4 regions of the Micromonospora peucetia genome follow, and region 3 is predicted to be linked to each of the others. Evidence: riboswitches for the same ligand, from Rfam matches in the RefSeq annotation. Region 3 holds a riboswitch; each other region holds the start of a gene.
What was found. Region 3 has a riboswitch for cyclic di-AMP ahead of GA0070608_RS31225 (C39 family peptidase). Riboswitches for the same ligand answer to the same signal wherever they lie in the genome.
Positions count from the first base shown of each region.

Region 1: it holds a riboswitch for cyclic di-AMP, as region 3 does, so the genes downstream of both, GA0070608_RS07085 (coiled-coil domain-containing protein) here and GA0070608_RS31225 (C39 family peptidase) in region 3, are expected to answer to the same signal.
Region 2: it holds a riboswitch for cyclic di-AMP, as region 3 does, so the genes downstream of both, GA0070608_RS09285 (C40 family peptidase) here and GA0070608_RS31225 (C39 family peptidase) in region 3, are expected to answer to the same signal.
Region 4: it holds a riboswitch for cyclic di-AMP, as region 3 does, so the genes downstream of both, GA0070608_RS17255 (coiled-coil domain-containing protein) here and GA0070608_RS31225 (C39 family peptidase) in region 3, are expected to answer to the same signal.

Region 1 is NZ_FMIC01000002.1:1,515,866-1,520,798, reverse strand. It holds gene GA0070608_RS07090 (carbonic anhydrase) at 142-894, shown strand; gene GA0070608_RS07085 (coiled-coil domain-containing protein) at 955-1,971, opposite strand; cyclic di-AMP (ydaO/yuaA leader) riboswitch at 1,975-2,106, opposite strand; gene GA0070608_RS07080 (YibE/F family protein) at 2,273-3,637, opposite strand; gene GA0070608_RS07075 (hypothetical protein) at 3,856-4,356, shown strand; gene GA0070608_RS07070 (DUF305 domain-containing protein) at 4,439-4,933, shown strand, end outside.
Region 2 is NZ_FMIC01000002.1:1,977,149-1,982,081, forward strand. It holds gene GA0070608_RS09275 (pyridoxamine 5'-phosphate oxidase family protein) at 1-430, opposite strand, end outside; gene dcd (dCTP deaminase) at 509-1,087, shown strand; gene GA0070608_RS09285 (C40 family peptidase) at 1,163-2,203, opposite strand; cyclic di-AMP (ydaO/yuaA leader) riboswitch at 2,216-2,349, opposite strand; gene GA0070608_RS09290 (N-acetylmuramoyl-L-alanine amidase) at 2,606-4,624, shown strand; gene GA0070608_RS09295 (C40 family peptidase) at 4,689-4,933, opposite strand, start outside.
Region 3 is NZ_FMIC01000002.1:7,144,981-7,149,913, forward strand. It holds gene GA0070608_RS31215 (CDP-glycerol glycerophosphotransferase family protein) at 1-266, shown strand, start outside; gene GA0070608_RS31220 (alpha/beta fold hydrolase) at 335-1,078, opposite strand; gene GA0070608_RS31225 (C39 family peptidase) at 1,189-2,034, opposite strand; cyclic di-AMP (ydaO/yuaA leader) riboswitch at 2,264-2,403, opposite strand; gene GA0070608_RS31230 (acyltransferase family protein) at 3,012-4,253, opposite strand; gene GA0070608_RS31235 (hypothetical protein) at 4,617-4,933, shown strand, end outside.
Region 4 is NZ_FMIC01000002.1:3,682,697-3,687,629, reverse strand. It holds gene GA0070608_RS17265 (HelD family protein) at 1-949, shown strand, start outside; gene GA0070608_RS17260 (cation diffusion facilitator family transporter) at 1,023-1,940, shown strand; cyclic di-AMP (ydaO/yuaA leader) riboswitch at 2,094-2,225, shown strand; gene GA0070608_RS17255 (coiled-coil domain-containing protein) at 2,239-3,306, shown strand; gene GA0070608_RS17250 (hypothetical protein) at 3,502-3,969, opposite strand; gene GA0070608_RS17245 (1-phosphofructokinase family hexose kinase) at 4,148-4,933, shown strand, end outside.

The DNA of each region.
Region 1 (4,933 bases), 5.6 Mb from region 3:
GCGCACGAGGGTCGCCGAACATATGAAATGGATATCACGCATCCCTTGACGTATCTTGCGCTGCGTGTGACGGTGGTGGCAGCCCGCGTCCAGCGTCGGCCCGGGTGACCAGGCCGTTCACGTAAGGCAGCGAGGTGGGGGATGAGCCGTCCCGGATCGCCAGGCACTCAACCGGGCCCGGAGCGGACGCTCCCGGTGCCGACCACGGGCGGTGCCCCCGTCGACGTCGGCACCACGCCCGCCGCCCCCACGAATCCCGGACAGGCGCTCGCCGAGCTGCACGCCGGCAACCTCCGGTTCGTGACCGGCGCTCCGCGCCACCCCAACCAGGACGCCGGGCACCGGGCCGCGGTCGCCGACGGGCAGCACCCCTTCGCGGTGATCGTCGGCTGTTCCGACTCCCGACTCGCCGCCGAGATCATCTTCGATCGGGGCCTCGGTGACCTCTTCGTGGTCCGTACCGCCGGGCACACCATCGGCCCTGAGGTGCTGGGCAGCGTGGAGTACGCCGTGACGGTCCTGGGCACGCCGCTGGTGGTGGTGCTCGGGCACGACTCCTGCGGGGCTGTCCAGGCGGCGCGTACGGCGGATGCCACCGGCACCCCGCCGCCCGGGCACCTGTGCGCCGTGGTGGACGCCGTGGTGCCCAGCCTGCGCCGGGCCGCCGCCGAGGGGGTGGACGACATCGACCGGATCGTCGACATCCACATCGCGTACACCGTCGAGGCGATGTTGGGCAGGTCCGCCGCGCTCGCGGCGGAGGTGGCGGCCGGTCGCTGCGGGGTGGTCGGCATGTCGTACCGGCTGACCGCCGGCGGGGTGCGGACGGTGGCCGCGGTGCCCGCCGGCGCGGTCGACACACCGGAGCCCTCGGCCAGCGCCGCGCTCGCCTGACCCGACGAGAAAGGGCCGTCCCCGCGTCGTCGGCGGGGCGGCCCTTTTCGTAGCGCTCGGCTAGAGCAGTGAAACGTGGACGTGGTCGGTGTGGTTCGACGGGCCGCTGTAGGAGCTCCAGCCGGTCGCCGGGAACCAGATCTGCCGGTTCCAGATCACGTAGTAGATGCCGAGCAGGTCGGCGTTACGGACCAGGAACGCGGTCAGGTCGTTGCCATACCTGAATGTGCTGTCGTTGTGCCAGGGGGCGAAGCCACTGTTCTGCAACGACCAGTCGCAGGCCCGGCCCTTCGGATGCTCGTACGGTCCGCCGGAGCGGTGACAGCCGACGAACCTGTTGAAGCCCGCCCGCTTGACCTCCTTGTACATGTGCAGGGTGCGGGCGGTGATGCAGCCGGCGGTGGTGGGGTCGTTCTCGGTGCAGGACAGCGGCTTCCAGTCGCCGTCGGCGGTACGACCGGGCGCCAATCGGGCCACCGGTGATTCGGCCACCACCTTTCCCTTGGTCAGCCCGTTGCCGCCGACCAGCGCCAGCGCCTTCTTCGCCTCTCTCGTTTCACGGCCCAACTCGTTCGTCAGCTTCTGCTGCTCGCGGACCTCGGCGTCGAGCGCCAGCTTGGCCTGCTCGGCGCGGTCCTTGACCGCGTTCACCTCGGCGAGCTTCTTGGAGTTGACGAGGTTGAGCTCGTCGAGGGCGGCGGCGCGCTGGACGAACGAGTCCGGGCTGGCGGTGTCCAGCAGCATCGACACCGCGCCGATCCGCCCGGTCCGGTAGGACTGGGCGGCGATCTGGCTCACCTGCGGGGCCAGGAGCGCCAGCGCGGCCTGCGCCCGGTCGACCTCCCGGGCGAGCTCACGCTGGCGGTCCTGCGACTTCTTCAGCTTGGCCTGGGCCTGCACGAAGGACCGGTTCCGGGCCTCGATCAGGTCGCCGAGCAGTTTGGGCTCGTCGTCCCCGTGCCCGGAGGGCTTGGGCGGGGTGGGCGCGGCCACCGCCGGGAGGGGCCCGGCGAAGACCGCCAGGGCGGCGAACACGGCCACCACGGGCGTCAACCAGCGGCGTAGGGGTGCCGTCACAGTTTTCCCTTCCGTCGACCGCCGACCGGGTTAGCTGACGGGTTCGGGGCGGAAGTGGCCCCTACCGCTGTCGCGGATTCACCCCACGTGCCTGGGTCCCCGGCTCGCCTGGCGGCGATTGGGCGGTGGCACCGCAGGCGCCGCTGCGCGCCTTCGGCGGTGACCGGCAGCGAGGTTACCCGAGATGCCTCCTGGGGATCTACGCCCCTAAGCCGACTAAATGCGTTATTTCGTAATGGCAGACGGTGACCAGTGATGCGTTTATCAAGCCGGACGTCCAGAGCGGTCACGCTGAGGAGTGTCACCATGCGGTATCCGTGCTCCTGTCCCGGTCGGGCCAGCCGGCGGCGGACGGCGTGCTCCCGGCACGCGGCCCGCCGAGCGCCTCCAGCGCCTCGGACCGGTCGGCCGCCGGCCGGGGCGTCGGTGCGGGCGTAGGCGCGGGCGCGGGCGCGGGCCCGTCGCGGCCGGTGGCGGCACCGCCCCGCCGGCCCGCCGTGGTCACCACGGCCGCCAGCCCGGTGGTCAGCGGCACGGCGGCGATCAGGCCCAGGGTGGCGACCGCGCTGCGGACGATCTCCTGGGCCAGGAACTCGCTGGTGAGGAGCTGGGTCACCGCCCGCGAGTCGGCGGTCAGCAGGAGCAGCACCGGCAGCGAGGCGCCGGCGTACGCCAGCACGATGGTGTTCACCGTCGAGGCGATGTGCGCCCGGCCGACCCGGGTCGCCGCCCGGTAGAGCTGCCTCCGGGACAGCCCGGGATTGGCGTGCGCCAACTCGGTGACAGTGGCGGCCTGGGTGACCGTGACGTCGTCGAGCACACCGAGGGAGCCGATGATGATCCCGGCCAGCAGCAGGCCGTGCAGGTCGACGTCGGCCTGGAGCATCGACAGCGTGGTGGCGTCCTCGGTGCCGAACCCGGTCAGGTGGGTCGCGGCGGTGGCGATCGTGGCGAGGATGCCGGTCAACACCAGGCTGCCCAACGTGCCGAGCACGGCGACCGAGGTCTGCGCGGTCACCCCGTGGGTCAGGTAGAGCACCACGAACATGATCAGGGCGGCGCCGACGACCGCGACCAGCAGCGGCGGGCTTCCGGCGCCGATGCCGGGCAGTACGAAGGTCAGCAGGATGGCGAAGCTCGCCGCCAGGCCGGCCAGCGCGGCCAGCCCACGCCACCGCCCGAAGGCGACGATCGCGGCCGCGAAGAGCACCACCAGCCAGACCAGCGGCTTGCCGCGCTGGTGCTCGGCGATGTTGTACGCGCTGGCCGTGGGGTCGGCGGGGTCGGTGAGCTCGACCAGGATGATCTCGTCGTCCACGGCGACGGTCGGCGCACCGGGGCCGGCCGGCACCGGCGTCTGCACCTGTTGGCCGGCGTCGGGACCGTCGTCCACCCGCACCGTGACCGTGCCGCAGGGACCCTGCGGCGTGCCCGGGCTCCCCTCCGGGGTCTCCGGGGCCGGCGGACACGGCTCCGTCACCACCCGGGTCACCGTGCCGTGGTAACGGGGTGGCTCGGTGCCGGCCGCGGGATCCGACGTGTCCCACGGCCACAGCACCAGGGCCGCGATCAGCGTGGCGACGAAGAGGGGCACCACCGTCGCGACGAGGATCCGCCGTACCCCCGGCGGGGCGGACGGAGCGGGACGGGTGTGGTCGGCGCCCATCGAGTGTCTCCCAACGAATCCAGGGCGGGGTACGTGCCGGCCGGTGCGGAATCCGGAGGGCCACCGGGCGAATGGTAGTCACCCCGACGTCCGGGCGCAGGTCGTGCGGGGGGTGTCGGGACGTGGACCACCGTCCGCCGCCGTCGGTGCCGCCTGTTCAGGTGCCGTACCGCGCGGTGGCCGCCATACGGGCGGGCCGGCACGCTAGCGTGTCGGGTGTGCGGACGACGGTGACAGCGGCGCGGGGGGCCCGGCTCCTGCTGCTCTTCTGCACGCTGCTCGGTCTGGCCGCGATGCACACCATCGGCCACGACTCACACCCGACGGGGCATTCCGCCGAACCGTCGGCGCACGCCGTCGCCGGGCCCGGCCCGCACCCGGACGGGGCGGACGCGGCCATGCCACCCAGGCACGACACCGTCCTCGAGTACGCCGCCGTGGCGACTTTCCAGGCCGTCGCGGGCTGCGCTGGTGACTGTGTGCCCGACCGGCTCCTGCCGTTCGGCGGCGCGGGTGGAGAGCTGCCCGGGTGGGGCGTGTGCCTGGCCGTGCTGGGTGCGTTCGTGGTCACGCTGCTGGCCGCCGCGCTGTTGTCGGCCGTCGCACGCGCCGTCGGTCCGCCGGGGCGTGGCACGGCCGGCACCTTCCCGTCGCCCCGGGCCCCGCCGCACCGGCCGGTCGGTCTGCGGCTCGCCACGGTCTCGGTGCTGCGCAGGTAGGACGCGTCCGGCGCGGTCCGGCCCCACGCCGCTCCGCGTCCTCGTCGTGCTGCGTACGTTCCGACACCGAAAGGCCTCAGACGTGACCACTCGTACCCTTGCGCGCCGTGCCGCCCTGGCCGGCGCCACTCTGACCGCCGCCCTCGCCCTGACCGCCTGCGGCGGCGACGGCCACTCGTCCCCGGAAATGGGACACGGCACGCCCGGCACCGGCGGGCCGTCCGCCACGGCCACCGGCGCGGCCGCGTTCGGCGACGCCGACGCGATGTTCGCCCAGATGATGATCCCGCACCACCAGCAGGCGGTGGAGATGGCGGACCTGGCCGCGACGCGGGCGGCGGACCCGGAGGTGAAGCGGCTCGCCGCGGAGATCAAGGCGGCCCAGGCACCTGAGATCGCCACCATGAGCGGCTGGCTGACGGCCTGGGGGCGGCCGGTGCCGTCGCCGGGAGCCGAGATGCCGCACATGGACCACGGCATGCCCGGCATGATGTCCGACGCCGACATGACGAAGCTGGCGGCGGCCTCCGGCCGGGAGTTCGACCGGCAGTTCCTGACCATGATGATCGCCCACCAC
Region 2 (4,933 bases), 5.2 Mb from region 3:
CCTCGACGGCGCCACCCGGGACGCCGGACTCGCGGCGGGCCAGCATCGCCACGTCGACGGTGAACTCGAAGACCCGCCAGTCGACCTGCGGCGCGGCCCGCGAACTCCGGGCCAGCCGGGCGACCCGGGCCGGGTCGGTCACCGGCCGGGCGTGGCCGGCGACGTAGGCCTCGTCGTCACTCTCCTCCGGCGGGAAGGAGTGCAGCGCGTAGCGCCCGTCGCGCTCCAGGTCGCGCCGCTTGGGCGAGTCGACGACGAAGCAGAAGAGCCCCTCGTCGGTGATCACCGGGGAGACCGGGTGCACCCGGGGCCCGCCGTCGGCGCGGACGGTGGCCAGGTAGCCGAAGCCCGGCCCGTACTGCTGCATGAGGAGGCGGATCCCGTCGGCGAGGCGGGGCTCGTCGGCGGCGAATTCGGACCAGGAAGCCATGCGGGCATTCTATCGAACAAATGTACGAAGGCACACTCCGACACGCAGGTCACACGTATCGCTCGCTAAGGTGTTCGGATGCTGCTCTCCGACCGCGACCTGGCCTCCGAGATCGAGGCGGGAACGCTCGCGCTGGAGCCGTTCGAGCCCGCGCTGGTGCAACCGTCCAGCATCGACGTGCGCCTGGACAAGCTCTTCCGGGTCTTCAACAACCACCTCTACACCCACATCGACCCGGCTCAGCAGCAGGACGACCTCACGTCGATGGTCGAGGTGCCCGACGGCGAGCCGTACGTGCTGCACCCGGGCGAGTTCGTGCTCGCCTCGACGCTGGAGGTGATCTCGCTCGGTGACCAGCTCGCCGGCCGCCTGGAGGGCAAGAGCTCCCTCGGCCGACTCGGGCTGCTCACCCACTCGACGGCGGGCTTCATCGACCCGGGCTTCTCCGGTCACGTGACCCTCGAGCTGTCGAACGTGGCCAACCTGCCGATCACCCTCTGGCCGGGCATGAAGATCGGCCAGCTCTGCATCTTCCGGCTCTCGTCGCCGGCCGAGCACCCGTACGGCTCAGCCGTCTACGGCTCGCGCTACCAGGGGCAGCGCGGCCCGACCCCGAGCCGCTCCTGGCAGCACTGGCGCACCTGGCCGATCCGCTGATCCGACCCGCCACATGTAGGGAAGGGCCCTTTCCTGACGCCCGCCATGCGTTAGGAAAGGGCACTTCCCTACACCTCAGCGGGGGCGGCCGTAGCTGTGGATCGGGCCGTCGTCGACCTTCTTCATCCTGACCGGCACCCCGGCCCGGGAGGCGTGCACCACCCAGCCGCCGCCGACGTACATGCCGACGTGGTGCAGGTCGCTGTAGTAGAAGACCAGGTCACCCGGGCGCAGGTCGCCCCGGCTGACGGTCGCGGTCACCCGGCGCTGCTGGGCGGCGTTGTGCGGCAGCGAGACCCCGGCCTTCGCCCAGGCGGCGAGCATCAGGCCGGAACAGTCGTACGAGTTCGGCCCCTCGGCGCCCCAGACGTAGGGCTTGCCGATCTGGGCGCAGGCGAACTTCACCGCGGTGCCGGCCGCGCCACCGGGATAGCTGGCCGGGCAGGGGGCGGGACGTAGCGGCCCGCCGCCGCCGTTGCCGTAGACCCGCAGCCGCAGCTTCTGCAACCGGTCGATCTCGGCGTTGATCTGCTTCTTCTTCGCCGCGAGCTGGGCCTCGGTGCGGCCGAGCTGGACGACCATCTCGTCCAGTGGGGCCTTCTTCCCGGCCAGTTGGTCGCGCAGTTCGGCGACCTGCCGCACGTCCTGCTGCTGGTGCTGGGCGAACTGGTCGAGCAGTTCGAGCTGCCCGACCATCTCGCTCGGCGAGCGGCTGCCGAGCAGGGCGTTGATCGCGGACACCTGCTCACCCTTGTAGGCGCGGACGGCCAGCGCGCCGACCTTCTCCATCGCCTGGTCTACCTGCTTCTCCAGCGGCTTGATCTGCGCGGCGAGCGTGTCGGCCTGCTTCCGCTTCGCGGCCAGGTCCTGTCGGGTGGCGTTGTGCCGTTCGATGATCGGTTCGAGCTTGTTCCAGTCCTCGTCGATCTGCCGCTCGATCTCGGCGACCGTCGGTTCGGCGTGGGCCGCCGGTGCGCCGCCGGTCAGAACGACGGCGAACGCGGCCAGGGCAGCCAGGGCGGTGGTGCAGCGGTACCAGCGTGGGCGCGGCGCAGCCGTCGTCGGGTCGGTGAGGACCGACCGGGCGGACGGGGGCCGCGGGGCATGGTGTGCCACCGGGGTCCGTACTCCTTCTTCCGTACCGCCTACCGGGTTAGCTGACGGGTTCGGGCGGGAAGGGGCGCCCTACCGCAGGACTGCGGATTCACCCCGGGGAACCTGGGTCCCCGGCTCGCTCGGGAGCGACTCGGCGGTGTCGGGCCGGCACCGCCCTGGTTGGACGGATTGTCACCGGCCGACAAGGGACCAGAGTAGAGACGACCGTTATCGATCCGCAACCCTCCGGCCGCGACACTCCGCACCCGGGTCTGGCCGGAAACCGCGTCCTGGGCCGGGGCAACCGCAACCCGGCCGACGAAGATTTTCTTCCTTCTGAAGTGTCCGGTGGAAAGGTATTGACCAAAGGTGGCGGGCGGGGCGAAGGTGACCCCACCTTTGCCCGTCCGAACTGGGGGTCTGATGCACCTGTCAGCGACAACGAGGAGCAGACGCGTCCTGCTGGCCGCCGCCGTGGCCGCCGTCATGGTGGCGACGCCGCTCACCGCCGCCGGATCCGCCGCCGCCGCACCGGCGACCGACCGGCAGCAGCAGTACGCCGCCGCGGCAGCCGAGTACGGCGTGCCGGAGAGCGTCCTGCTCGGCGTCTCCTATCTACAGTCCCGCTGGGACACCAACGCCGGCACGCCGAGCACCAGCGCCGGCTACGGACCGATGCACCTCACCGACGCCGAGCACGTCGCCGCCCTGCCCGGGGGCACCCACCACGACGAGGGCACCGAGGACCCGCGCGGCGACGACTCCCGTCCGTCCCTGGCGGAGGCGCGCGAGCCGGCCGAGCCGGCTCCCGCCGAGGCGGCGCTCCGGACGCTCGACGCCGCCGCCGGACTCACCGGCGCCAGCGAGGAGGCGCTGCGGACGGACGTCACGGCGAACATCCGGGGCGGCGCGGCGCTGCTGGCCGCGTACCAGAAGGAGATCGGTGCCCCGGTCGGTGCCGAGACCGACCCGGCGGCCTGGTACGGCGCGGTGGCCCGCTACTCCGGCGCCGACACCACCGACGCCGCGGCGGCCTTCGCCAACGAGGTGTACGCCACCATCGCCACGGGCGACACCCGACTGACCGACGACGGGCAGCGGGTCACCCTCGCCGCCCGCGAGGTCCAGCCGGAGCGTTCCTGGCTGGACCGGCTGGGCCTGCGCAAGCTCGCCCGGCCCGACGGGCTGGAGTGCCCGAGCGACATCTCGTGCGAGTGGATCCCGGCGCCCTACCAGAACTACGGCACCACCCTCGGCGCGTACGGCAACCACGACCTGGCTGACCGGCCCGCACAGCAGAAGATCGAGTACATCGTCATCCACGACACCGAGGGCTACTTCGGGCCCAGCGTGAACCTGGTCAAGGACCCGAAGCGGGTGGGTTGGCACTACACCCTGCGCTCGGTGGACGGCCACATCGCCCAGCACATCAAGACCAAGAACGTCGGCTGGCACGCCGGTAACTGGTACGTGAACTCCAAGTCCATCGGCCTTGAGCACGAGGGCTTCGCGGGACACGGCACCTGGTACACCGAGGCGATGTACCGCACCTCCGCCAAGCTGGTCCGCCACCTGGCGCGGCAGTACAACATCCCGCTGGACCGCAACCACATCATCGGGCACGACAACGTCCCCGGCACCGTCGCCGCGAACGTGCGTGGCATGCACTGGGACGCGGGCCCGTACTGGGACTGGTCGCACTACTTCGACCTGCTGAAGGCGCCGTTCTGGTCGACCGGCACGCACCGGACCGGACTGGTCACCATCGACCCGGACTTCGCCACCAACCAGCCGCAGTTCACCGGCTGCAACCGGCAGCCGCCGGGCGTGCCGAACCCGCCCCCGCCGACGGCTCCCTGCCCGCTGCGCGGCTCGTCGGCGCTGCCCCTGCACAACGCGCCGAGCCAGGACGCGCCGCTGGTCAACGACATCGCGCTGCGGCCCGACGGCACCCCGAACACCATGTACGTCTCCGACCACGGCGCCCGGGTCTCGGCAGGACAGACGTACGCCCTGGCCGAGGTGCGGGGCGACTGGACGGCGATCTGGTACCTCGGCCAGAAGGCGTGGTTCCACAACCCGGCCTCGGCGCGGACCGCCAAGTGGTCCGTCGGCCTGGTCGCCACCCCGAAGGCAGGCAAGACCACCATCCCGGTGTACGGCCGGGCGTACCCGGAGCAGGCGGCATACCCGGAGGGCGTGCCATACCAGACGATTTCGCCGCTCCAGTACACGCTCTCGGCCGGTGAGCGGTACGCCGTCGGCAACCTGCTCCCCGGCGAGTACTACCGGGCCACCACGTTCGACGGCTCCGCCCCGGGTGACCGGACCGTCATCCGCGGCGAGAACAAGTACGTGCAGATCCAGTTCGGCCACCGCATCATGTACGTCAACCTGGCCGACGTGAACCTGCTGCCCTCGCCGCTGGGCGCGCCCCGCTGATCCATCGCACGACGAGGGCCCCCGGTCGAGGAGACCGGGGGCCCTTTCGTTGCGTTGTGCGGGATCAGCCGGGTCTGCGGAACCCGGCCACCGGCATGGTGTTGATGCTGGAGACGTTGACCGGCTTGCCGGCCCGGGCCGCGTGCACCATTTTGTCGTTGCCAAGGTAGAGGCCGACGTGGTGCAGGTCGCTGAAGAAGAAGACCAGGTCACCGGGGCGCGCCTCGGAGCGCGGGATGGCCTTGCCCTCGTTCCACTGCGCGCCGGTGAAGTGCGTGAGGTGGATCCCCGCCGCCTTGTAGGCGTACT
Region 3 (4,933 bases):
AGCAGTTCCCGCTCGCCGGGTCGGGCTACGTCCTGCGCCGGGACATGTCGAACGTGGACGAGGTGCTGGAGCGGTTGCTCGACAGCGATCCGCTGGCCGAGACCCGGTGGGCCACCCGGAGCCGCTACCTGGGCGACTTCCCGGCCGACTCGTACGCCGAGGGGTTCCTGGGCGCCGCCCGCCACGAGCTCGACGCCGGTCGTCCGGTGCCCGCGCCCCGGACGGCCGGCGGGCCGAACCCCGCCGCGCTCTCCCCCACGCCCTGAGCCCGACGTGCGGCCTGCCCCCGTCCGGCCCGGCCGCACGCGAGGTCGGGTGGGCGGGGGAACCTGGTTCAGCGGTACGGTTCGACGAGCTCCAGGACCGCCTCGGGGTCCTCGACGTGGGCGTTGTGCCCCAGGCCGGGCAGGGTGGCGACCGGCACGCCCAATTCCTTGAGCTGCGCGTCGGTGACCATGGGGTCGTGCTCGCCGCGGGCCAGCAGCACCGGCACGTCGGTCGCCGCCAGCAGGGCGGGCAGGTCCGGCTCGCCCACGCCGAACCCGGCCGGGTCCATCGCCAGCCGCCAGCGGCCGTCGACCTGCCGCAGCCCGGCCTCCACGACGGGATCCTCCGGGGCGAAGAGCCCCGTCAGGCCGGCCACCCGCAGGTAGCGGCGGGCCGCCTCGTCCCGGCTGGCGAACCAGGTCACCGGCCGGGCGGCCAACTCGCCCGCCTTGGCCAGCTCCGCCGGGGACCAGACCGCCTTGATGCCGATTCCGACCACGGCGTCGACCGGCAACCCGGCGCTGCGGGCAGCCAGCGCCAGCCCGACCACCCCGCCGAGGGAGTGCCCCAGCACGACGAACCGGCCCCCCGCCGCGAGCCCCGTGCCGATCCGCGCGGCCAGCTCCGGGAACGAGTACGCCAGCAGTGGCGGCGACCAGCCGTGGCCGGCGAGGTCTGGCGCCAGCCACCGCCCCGACCACCGACGCTCCAGCAGCGGCGCCCAGGGCAGCCACACGTCGCCGGTCGCGCCCATGCCGTGCAGCAGGAGAAGCACCCGCCGGTCGTCCCGGTCACCCGATTCGTCGACCATGGGCGCAGTGTGCCACCACGGGGCGGCACCGGCGAGGGCCGTGACCCGGACACGACATCGGGCGCCGGCCCCCGGGGTGGGGAGCCGACGCCCGACGGTGTCGATGTCGGTCAGGCGGAGTAGCCGCGGGTGGCGGCCCAGTTCGCCAGGGCGATGGTGCTCATCCAGTACGACGCGGTCGCCGGGTTCGCCGAGTCGGCGATCTTCACCAGCTTCCCCTCGTCCTGGTAGCCCACGACAGCGACGTAGTGGCCGCCGGGGAACGAGTGCCAGCCGCCGTCGGTGTCCGTGGCGCTGCCGGCCACGTTCACCACGACGCCCCGCGCGTCGGTGATGGCCGCGACCACGTCGGCCTGGAGCCGATCCATCTGGGCCGGGGTGGCGGAACCGCCCGGGATCATCCGGGTCCGGTACGGGTCACCCTTCACCGTCGCGTTCAGCACGCGGGTGGTGTCCTCGGCCGAGTCGGTGCCCATCTCGTCGGTGCCCAGCTGGGCGCCGAGGGCATCCTGGCTGCGCGCGATGCCGGCGGCGCTGAGGGCGTTCCGGACGGCGGCCGGACCGCAGTTGTAGAAGGTGGTCTGGGCCTGGTAGTCGTACTTCAGGGTCTTGGCCGCCGGCGGCTTCGGCGCCTCCGGCTTACGGGTCAGGTCCGGATCCGGGGCGGCGCTGGTGGCGCTGGCCGACGGGGCGGCGCTGGACGCGGCCGGGGCGGCGCTGGACGGGGCGGTCGCGACCCGGGCCTGGCTGCGCGAGGCGGCGGTGTCGTCCCGCAGCTCGGTCGCGGCCACCGGGGCCTGCGCGGCGGCGGGGGCCTCGTCGGCTCCGGCCAGCAGTGCGCCGGTGCCCGACGCCAGCACGAGCGCAGCGGCAGACGCGGCGGCCAACTGGTAGGGACGCTCGGACGCGAGACGACGTAGCTGTCGCTTGAGGTGGTGCTTCACAGTTTCCTCCACGGGCTCGGGGGTGAGCGGCCGTCGGTCCGCACCGAAGGCAGGGCGGACCGACCGCGCGGACGGCAGTCCGGACGGGTGGTGGACCACTCAGGGGATGCGCCCGGGATGCCGGGCGACGGACGGTGACCGGTGGATCAGCTCGTGGCCTGCGGGCGTACGAGCGCGGGCACCGCGGTGCCGTGGAGACGGCGGAACAACCGAGAGGTGGGTGGGTGCTGCACGAGGATGAAACTCCTTCCGACACCGCCGACCGGGTTAGCTGACGGATTCGGGCGGGAAGAACGCCCTACCACGGGCCTGCGGCCCACGGATTCACCCCACAAGCACTGGGTCCCCGGTTCGTCGTTCACGATTAGGCGGGTCGGCGCGGCGTCGCCTCTTGCGATCGGTTACCGCACCGGACGCGCCGACACTACTGGCCGTTCCACACCCCTGCCAACCCCGTCCCACCTGCTTAAACCTTGATCAGGAAACAATTTTTGCGGGCACCCGAGCACTGACGTGACTCAATGGGACAGCCGTTCTCAGAGGCGCTTCGGGGCAACAACGGGACGAGTGGCGGACATCGGCGCCGAACCCCCGACGAGAATCGGCCCACCATGCCGGAATGACCGTTTCCCCGCCACCGTGACCGGCATCACCAAAACCACCAGCCCACACCCCCGCCCGCCACCCCGCCGCGCCCCTGCCGCCCCTGCCCGCGCCCCTGCCGCGCGCCCCGCCGCCCCGCCGCCCCGCGATCTTGCACTTTGGGCCCCTGGAGTACGGCAGATGTCTTTTTTTGTCGGGGCGGAAAGTGCAAGATCGCGGAGTCTGGGCGGGGCGGCGGGGGCGCGGTGAGGGGCGGCAGGGGCGGGGTTGGCTTGCCCCGGGCAGGGTGCCAGCGGGTGGAGGGAACGCGACGCGGCGGGCACCGAGGGCTGCGCGGGAAGCCCGGTTGGTCGGAGTTCGGTCAGGATGGAGCGGGGTCCGGGCCGTCAGCGCGAGTCGACGTACGTCGGTCGGTGGTCGGCCTGCGGGTCGGCGGGGCGGGGGCGCGGCACGACGTTGCCACGCTCCCCCGCCGCCGGCCCCGGGGCGCCGGGCCGCTCCCCGGCGGCGTCCGCGCCCTGCGGCGTCGCCCGGGCCGTCCGGCGCGGGGTGAGCAGCCGCATCATCGGCGTCTCGACGAAGCGGTGCAACAGCCCGGCCAGGGCCAGGTTGACCAGCAGGAAACCGAGCACCACCGCCACCCCCCACCAGCCGGTGAAGCCGGCGCCCCAGTCGCCGGTGAGCCGCAGCACAGTGATCATCACCAGGACGTGCACCAGGTAGAAGGCGAAAGAGACCTCGCCGAGCCAGATCATCGGCCGGGACCGCCACGGCGAGCGCCGCCCGCGCACGTCCGCGTCCGCAGCCGCGGCGATGACCAGGATGTACGCCATCGAGAGCAGCGCCGCCCACAGTTCGGCGCGGACCCACTGCGCGGCGACCACCCATGTGGCCACGAAGACCAGGCTGGCCACCGGCAGGCCCGGCCCCCGCCACCGGCCGCGCCGCATCAGCTCGGCGGCGGCCACACCCATCCAGAACTCCAGCGACCGCACCGGCGGGAAGACCTGGGTGAACCACCAGCGGCTCTCCTCCGGCACCAGTGCCTGGGCCGGCCAGAGCGCCAGGATCAGCAGCGGCACCGCGACCACGACGGCCCACAGCGCCCACGGCCGGGCCCGGCGGATGAACGGCAGTGCCAGCGGCAGGCAGAGGTAGAAGAAGAACTCGCAGGACAGCGACCAGCTGACCGTGTTGATGCTGTAGAAGTAGCCCGGTCGCGGGTCCCAGGCCTGGAGCAGGAACAGGTTCTCCAGCGCGACGCCCCGACCCACGGGGTCGGCGAACCAGGCAGCGACCGCCAGGGCCGCCGCCCACAGCACCACGTGGCTCGGCCAGATCTTGGCCACCCGGCGACGCCAGAACGCCCGACGAGTGTCGGTGGGTCGGGCCGACCAGACCAGCACGAAGCCGCTGAGGATGAAGAAGAACTGCACGCCGGAGAGACCGAGGGTGAAGAACCAGTCCATCACCGCCTGGTGGCCGGGCTCGGCGATGATGCCCATCGTCCCGGCATGGAAACCGAAGACGAGCAGGGCAGCGACCCAGCGCAGCCCGGTCAGCGACGGCAGGCGACTGGCCGGCGACGCCAGCCGGACGGCCGGCGCGGGGGTCGGGGTGCCCGTCATTCCGGGATCCCGACGGTCCGCAGGGTCACCAGCACGTGCGTCTCCTCCTCGGCCGGTCGGCACTCGGCCCTCGGCGGCCCCCGGTCGGGACCGTCCCGCCGGGCACCTTACCCGGCGAACGGGGCGAGCTCGTACGTACCGCCCGTGAGGGCCACGCCGCCGGACGTCGGATCAGGGCAGCCCGCAGGCGAGCCGGGAACCGCTGAACGTCCGGCGTCCCGGCGCCGCTCAGGATCGGGCCACCACCCCGCCAGCGTCCGCTCCCGACCGCACGGGGTCATCGAAGCATGCTGATCGCTGTAGAGTCCGACATCTGGCACCGGGCGGGCCCGCCCGCCGAGTCGGTCCTGATTGGAGCATCCCTTGCGTCGGAGGAATCGGTCAGCACAACTGCTGGCGGCACTCGCGCTCGTCGCACTCACCGCGGTCCCGGGCCCGCAGGCATCGGCGCTGGCCGCCGAAAAGGGCGACACGTCGGCCACGGCGCAGGACCGGGTCCTGCGGGTCTACAACAACAACATCGAGAACCTGGTGGTGAACAACGCCGGCGGCACGTGCACCCGGATCTCCGGGCCGGAGCACCTGACCTCGATGCTGGTGGACGACAGCGGCCGGGCGGGCACCGCCGGCGTGCTGGCGCCCGACATCCTCATCGTGCAGCAGGTTCGCGGCACCGGACA
Region 4 (4,933 bases), 3.5 Mb from region 3:
CCGGCTGCACCCCCGGCACGTGCTGGGTTGGCTGGCCCGCCCGGACCGGCTGCACCGGTACGCCGACGGGATCCTCTCCCGCGCCGAGATCCGGCTGCTGGCCGACGCGTACCGGAGCCTGGACGACGCCGGGTTGACGATCGCCGACATCGCGTTGCTCGACGAGCTGGACGCGCTGCTCGGCAAGCCGATGAAGCCGGCGCGGGCGAAGCGGGACCCGTTCCAGCTGGCCGGCGGGGTCCGCGAGCTGAGCACCTTCGCCGACCGGCAGCGGGCCGCCCGCGACGCGGCCCGGGAGCGCCCGGAGGACTACCGCGAGTACGCGCACGTGGTGGTCGACGAGTCTCAGGACGTCTCGCCGATGCAGTGGCGCATGATCGGCCGGCGCGGGCGGCTGGCCTCGTGGACGGTGGTGGGCGATCCGGCCCAGACGGCGTGGACGGGAGACCCGGAGGAGCTGACCCGGGCCCGGGACCAGGCGTTGGGCCGGCGCAAGCGGCACCACTTCACCCTCACCACGAACTACCGCAACTCGGCGGAGATCTTCGCGGTGGCCGCGGCCGAGATCCGCCGGCTGCACCCGGATCTCCCACTGCCCAGGGCGGTGCGGTCCACCGGTGTCGAACCGGTCGAGCTGGCGGTGCCGCCGGCGGAGCTGGCGGACTCCGTCGTGGCGGCGGCCACCACGCTGCTCGCCGAGGTCGAGGGCACGGTCGGCGTGATCACGCCGGTGCCGCGCCGCGACGAGGTGGCCGGCTGGCTGGGCGGGCTGGGCGCGCCGCGCCTACAGGTGGTGACGAGCCTGGAGGCCAAGGGCATGGAGTACGACGGGGTCGTCCTCGTCGCCCCTGGGGAGATCCGGGCCGACCCGGGCTCGGGGGTGCGGACGCTCTACGTCGCACTGTCCCGGGCCACCCAGCGGCTGACCACGGTCGACCCGACCGGCTGAGACCGTTACTTGCACACATTGCGATGTGAGCATAGATTGGTCGCGAGTCCAGACGCCTGACGGAGGTGGACGCGTGGGCGCAGGTCATGACCACCATCACGGGTCGGTGGCGAATGCCGGGCACCGTTACCGGGGCCGGCTCTGGGCGGCGTTCGGGCTGCTCGCCGGCCTGATGGTGGTGGAGGCGGTGGCCGCCTTCCGCACGGGCTCGCTGGCTCTGCTGAGCGACGCCGGGCACATGTTCACCGACGTGCTCGGCATCGGCATGGCGCTCGCCGCGATCGCCGCCACCCGGCGGGCGGGCGCCGACCCGCAGCGCACCTTCGGCCTCTACCGGCTGGAGGTGCTCGCCGCGCTGGCCAACGCCTTGCTGCTCTCCGGCGTCGCGGTCTACGTCGTGATCGAGGCGGTGCGCCGCTTCGGCGACCCGCCGGAGGTGCTGGCGGCCCCGATGCTGGTGGTCGCCGTACTCGGCCTGCTCGCCAACATCGGCGCCTTCGCGCTGCTGCGCTCCGGGGCGAAGGAGAGCATCAACGTCCACGGCGCGTACCTGGAAGTCCTCGGCGACCTGCTGGGGTCACTCGGCGTGATCGGGGCTGCCCTGCTGATCGCCACCACCGGCTGGTGGTGGGCGGACCCGCTGGTGGCGGTCGCGATCGGGCTGTTCATCCTGCCGCGCACCTGGCGGCTGGGGCGGGCCGCGCTGCGCATCCTGGTACAGGCCGCGCCGGAGCACCTCCAGGTCACCGCGGTGCACGACCGGCTGGCCGCCGTGCCCGGCGTCGCCGAGGTACACGACCTGCACGTCTGGACGCTGACCTCCGGGATGGAGGTGGCCTCGGCGCACCTGAGAATGGAGCCCGACGCAGAGGTCGGCGCGGTGCTGGGCGCCGCCCGGGCCGCGCTGCACGACGACTTCAAGATCGAGCACGCCACGTTGCAGATCGAGCCCGGCGCGTCCTCCGGGGCCTGTGGGGCAGTCGAGTGGTAATGAGGACAACCTTAAATCTGGGAGCGTATTGTGATGCTATGCCGGATTTGACTGTTAGTGGACACACACCCTCCGTCACCTGCACTACACCAGTCACACCGGCACCGGTAGGCTCGGCTTCGGCCTCCGCCAGGCGGCACCCACCGGTGCCGGCGGTGGCCGCCGCCTAATCGCCCGGCGGGGCGAACCGGGGAACCATGTTCGTGGGGTGCATCCGCGTCAGCGGTAGGGATCTTCCGTCCCGAACCCGTCAGCTAACCCGGTCGGCGGCTGACGGAAGGACACATGCATGCCAGTGATGGCACCCGTACGACGACGTGCCGCCCGAACGGCGGCCCTGATCGCCACGATGCTCGCCCTCGGCGCCGCGGTGACCCCGGTCACCGCCGCCCAGGCGGCGGCCAATGCCCGCGCCGGTCTGCTCGCCGCGGCTCCCGGCCAGGACGAGGAGGGCGGCACCCCCGCCCTGCGGGCCCAGTTGGAGGCCGCCAGCAAGGGCTACATCGACGCCAAGCGCGCCCTGGACACCTCGGTCAAGCGGCAGCAGCAGCTCGCCGCGCAGCTCAAGACCACCGAGGTCGAGCTGGTCGCGCACACCGCCAAGGTCGGAAAGATCGCCGGGGCCGCCTACCGCACCGGCCGGCTCAGCGTCGCGTCCGCCCTGCTCGCCAGCAGTTCGCCGGACGGCTTCATGGACCGCGCCGCCGCCCTCGACGCGGTGGCCGCCAACGAGGACCGGGCGCTGCGCGACCTCCAGCAGACCCGCGACGAGGCCACCCGCACCCAGCTCGCCCTGAACGGCGAGATCCGGGAGCAGCGTAAGCAGGTCGCCGTGATGGACAAACGCAAGGAGCAGGCCGAACGGGCGCTGACGGTGGCCAACCGGCAGCAGTCCGCCAGCGGGGGCACCTCGCCGGGCAGCACCTCGAAGAAGACGGCGAAGTCGGCGCCGCGCAACTCCGACGGCTCCTGGCCGTCCGAGTCGTGCAGCGTCAACGACCCCACCCCCGCCAGCGGCTGCATCACCCCGCGCACCCTGCACGCGCTCAACCAGGCCAAGGCTGCGGGCTTCACCCGCTACGTCTCCTGCTACCGCTCCGGCGGCTCGGGTGAGCACCCGAAGGGTCGGGCCTGCGACTTCGCGGCCCAGAAGAGCGGCTTCGGCGGCGACGCCACCGGCGGCGACCGGACCTACGGCAACAACCTGGCGGCGTACTTCGTGGGCAACGCCGACCGGCTCGCCGTGCTCTACGTGATCTGGTACAGGCAGATCTGGCTGCCGAGCAGCGGGTGGAAGTCGTACAGCGGAGCCAACGGCGACCCGTCCAGCGACCACACCAACCACGTGCACCTGTCGGTCTACTGACGCCCGCGCCCCGGTGCCCCGCCCGGCGCGGGCCACCAGGCGGTCACGCCCGGCGAACCGGCCCCGATCGCGTCCGGCGCGAGCGGAGCCGGTGCCGTCGCGTCCGGCGCGAGCGGAGCCGGTGCCGTCGCGTCCGGCGCGAGCGGAGCCGGTGCCGTCGCGTCCGCCGCCCAGCAGGGCGGGCGCCGTCGTGGGTCAGTCGGTCGGGTGCTCGGGCGGGTGCTGGTCGAGGACTGCGCCGAGGCGGGCGGCCAGCCCCAGGTGGGCGGCGCGGGCCTGGCGGAACGCGTAGCCGAAGAGCGGCGTGGGCGCGGCGAGGGTGATCTCCACGTCGATGCGGACCACGCCGTCGGGCTCCGCCCGCAGCCGGGTGTGGTTGCGTACGGTGGTGGCGGGCCACTGCCGGGCCACGGTGACGATCTCGTCGGGATCGTCGACGAGGACGTCGGCCCGGTAGGTGATCGGCAGGCGTACCGGCCCCGCGGCCAGTCGATCGGTGATGTCGTAGCTGGCCCGTGCGCCGGGGCGGGGCGGCACCCGGCGGACCCGGACGATCAGCGGGTGCAGATCCTTCTGCCGGCCGGGATCGGCCAGCAACGCCGCGGCCTCCGTGAGGGAACAGCGCGCCTGGACGGTGTAGCTGAAGGAATCCCGCCTGAGCACGCCGTCTCCCCACCGTCGATGGTCGCCCGATCGTCGCGCATGCCGGGCACGCTGGCAACGCCGCGCCGATCCCGCCCGGAGTCCGGACGTCCGAGCACTGCCCCGACTACGTTCGGCTGATGGACGGTCACGTGACGTGTCGATCGGTGGAGGGTGGACGCATGAACGGGTACGACGGATGAGCGGGCACGTGATGGTCTTCGCGCCCACGCCCCGGCTGACGGTGACCGTCGACCAGCCCAGCGAGGCGCCGGAGCTGCACCTGCACCCGGGCGGGCAGGGCGTCTGGCAGGCCCGGATGGTGATGTCGCTCGGGGTCGACGTGGTGCTCTGCACCGCCCTCGGCGGCGAGATCGGTCAGGTGCTTGAGCCGCTGCTGGTCAGCGAGGGGGTCGACCTGAAGGTGGTGCTCCGCGAGTCCGGCAGCGGCGGGTACGTGCACGACCGCCGCGACGGCTCCCGGCAGGAGATCGTGGACGTGCCCGGCCAGCCACTCAGCCGGCACGAGTTGGACGAGCTCTACAACCTGGCACTCGGCGAGGGGCTGCGCGCAACGGTCAGCGTGCTGAGCGGGCCGAACGAGCCGTCGCTGGTCCCGGCCGACCTCTACCGGCGGTTCGCCGCCGACCTCGGGGCCAACGGCAGCCGGGTGGTGGTCGACCTCTGCGGCGAGCACCTCGACGCCGTGCTGGACAGCGGGGTCTTCTTCCTCAAGATCAGCCACGAGGAGCTGATCGCCGACGGCCGCGCCGACGGTGAGGACGAGGAGCAGCTCACCCGGGCCCTGTACGACCTGCACGCCGGCGGCGCCGAGAACGTGGTGGTGAGCCGGGCCGACAAGCCGGCCCTCGCCCTGGTCGACGGCGAGGTCTTCGAGGTGGAGATGCCCCGGTTGGAGGCCGCCGACACGCGCGGCGCGGGCGACTCGATGACCGCCGGGGTGGCGGCCGTGGTGGCCCGCGGC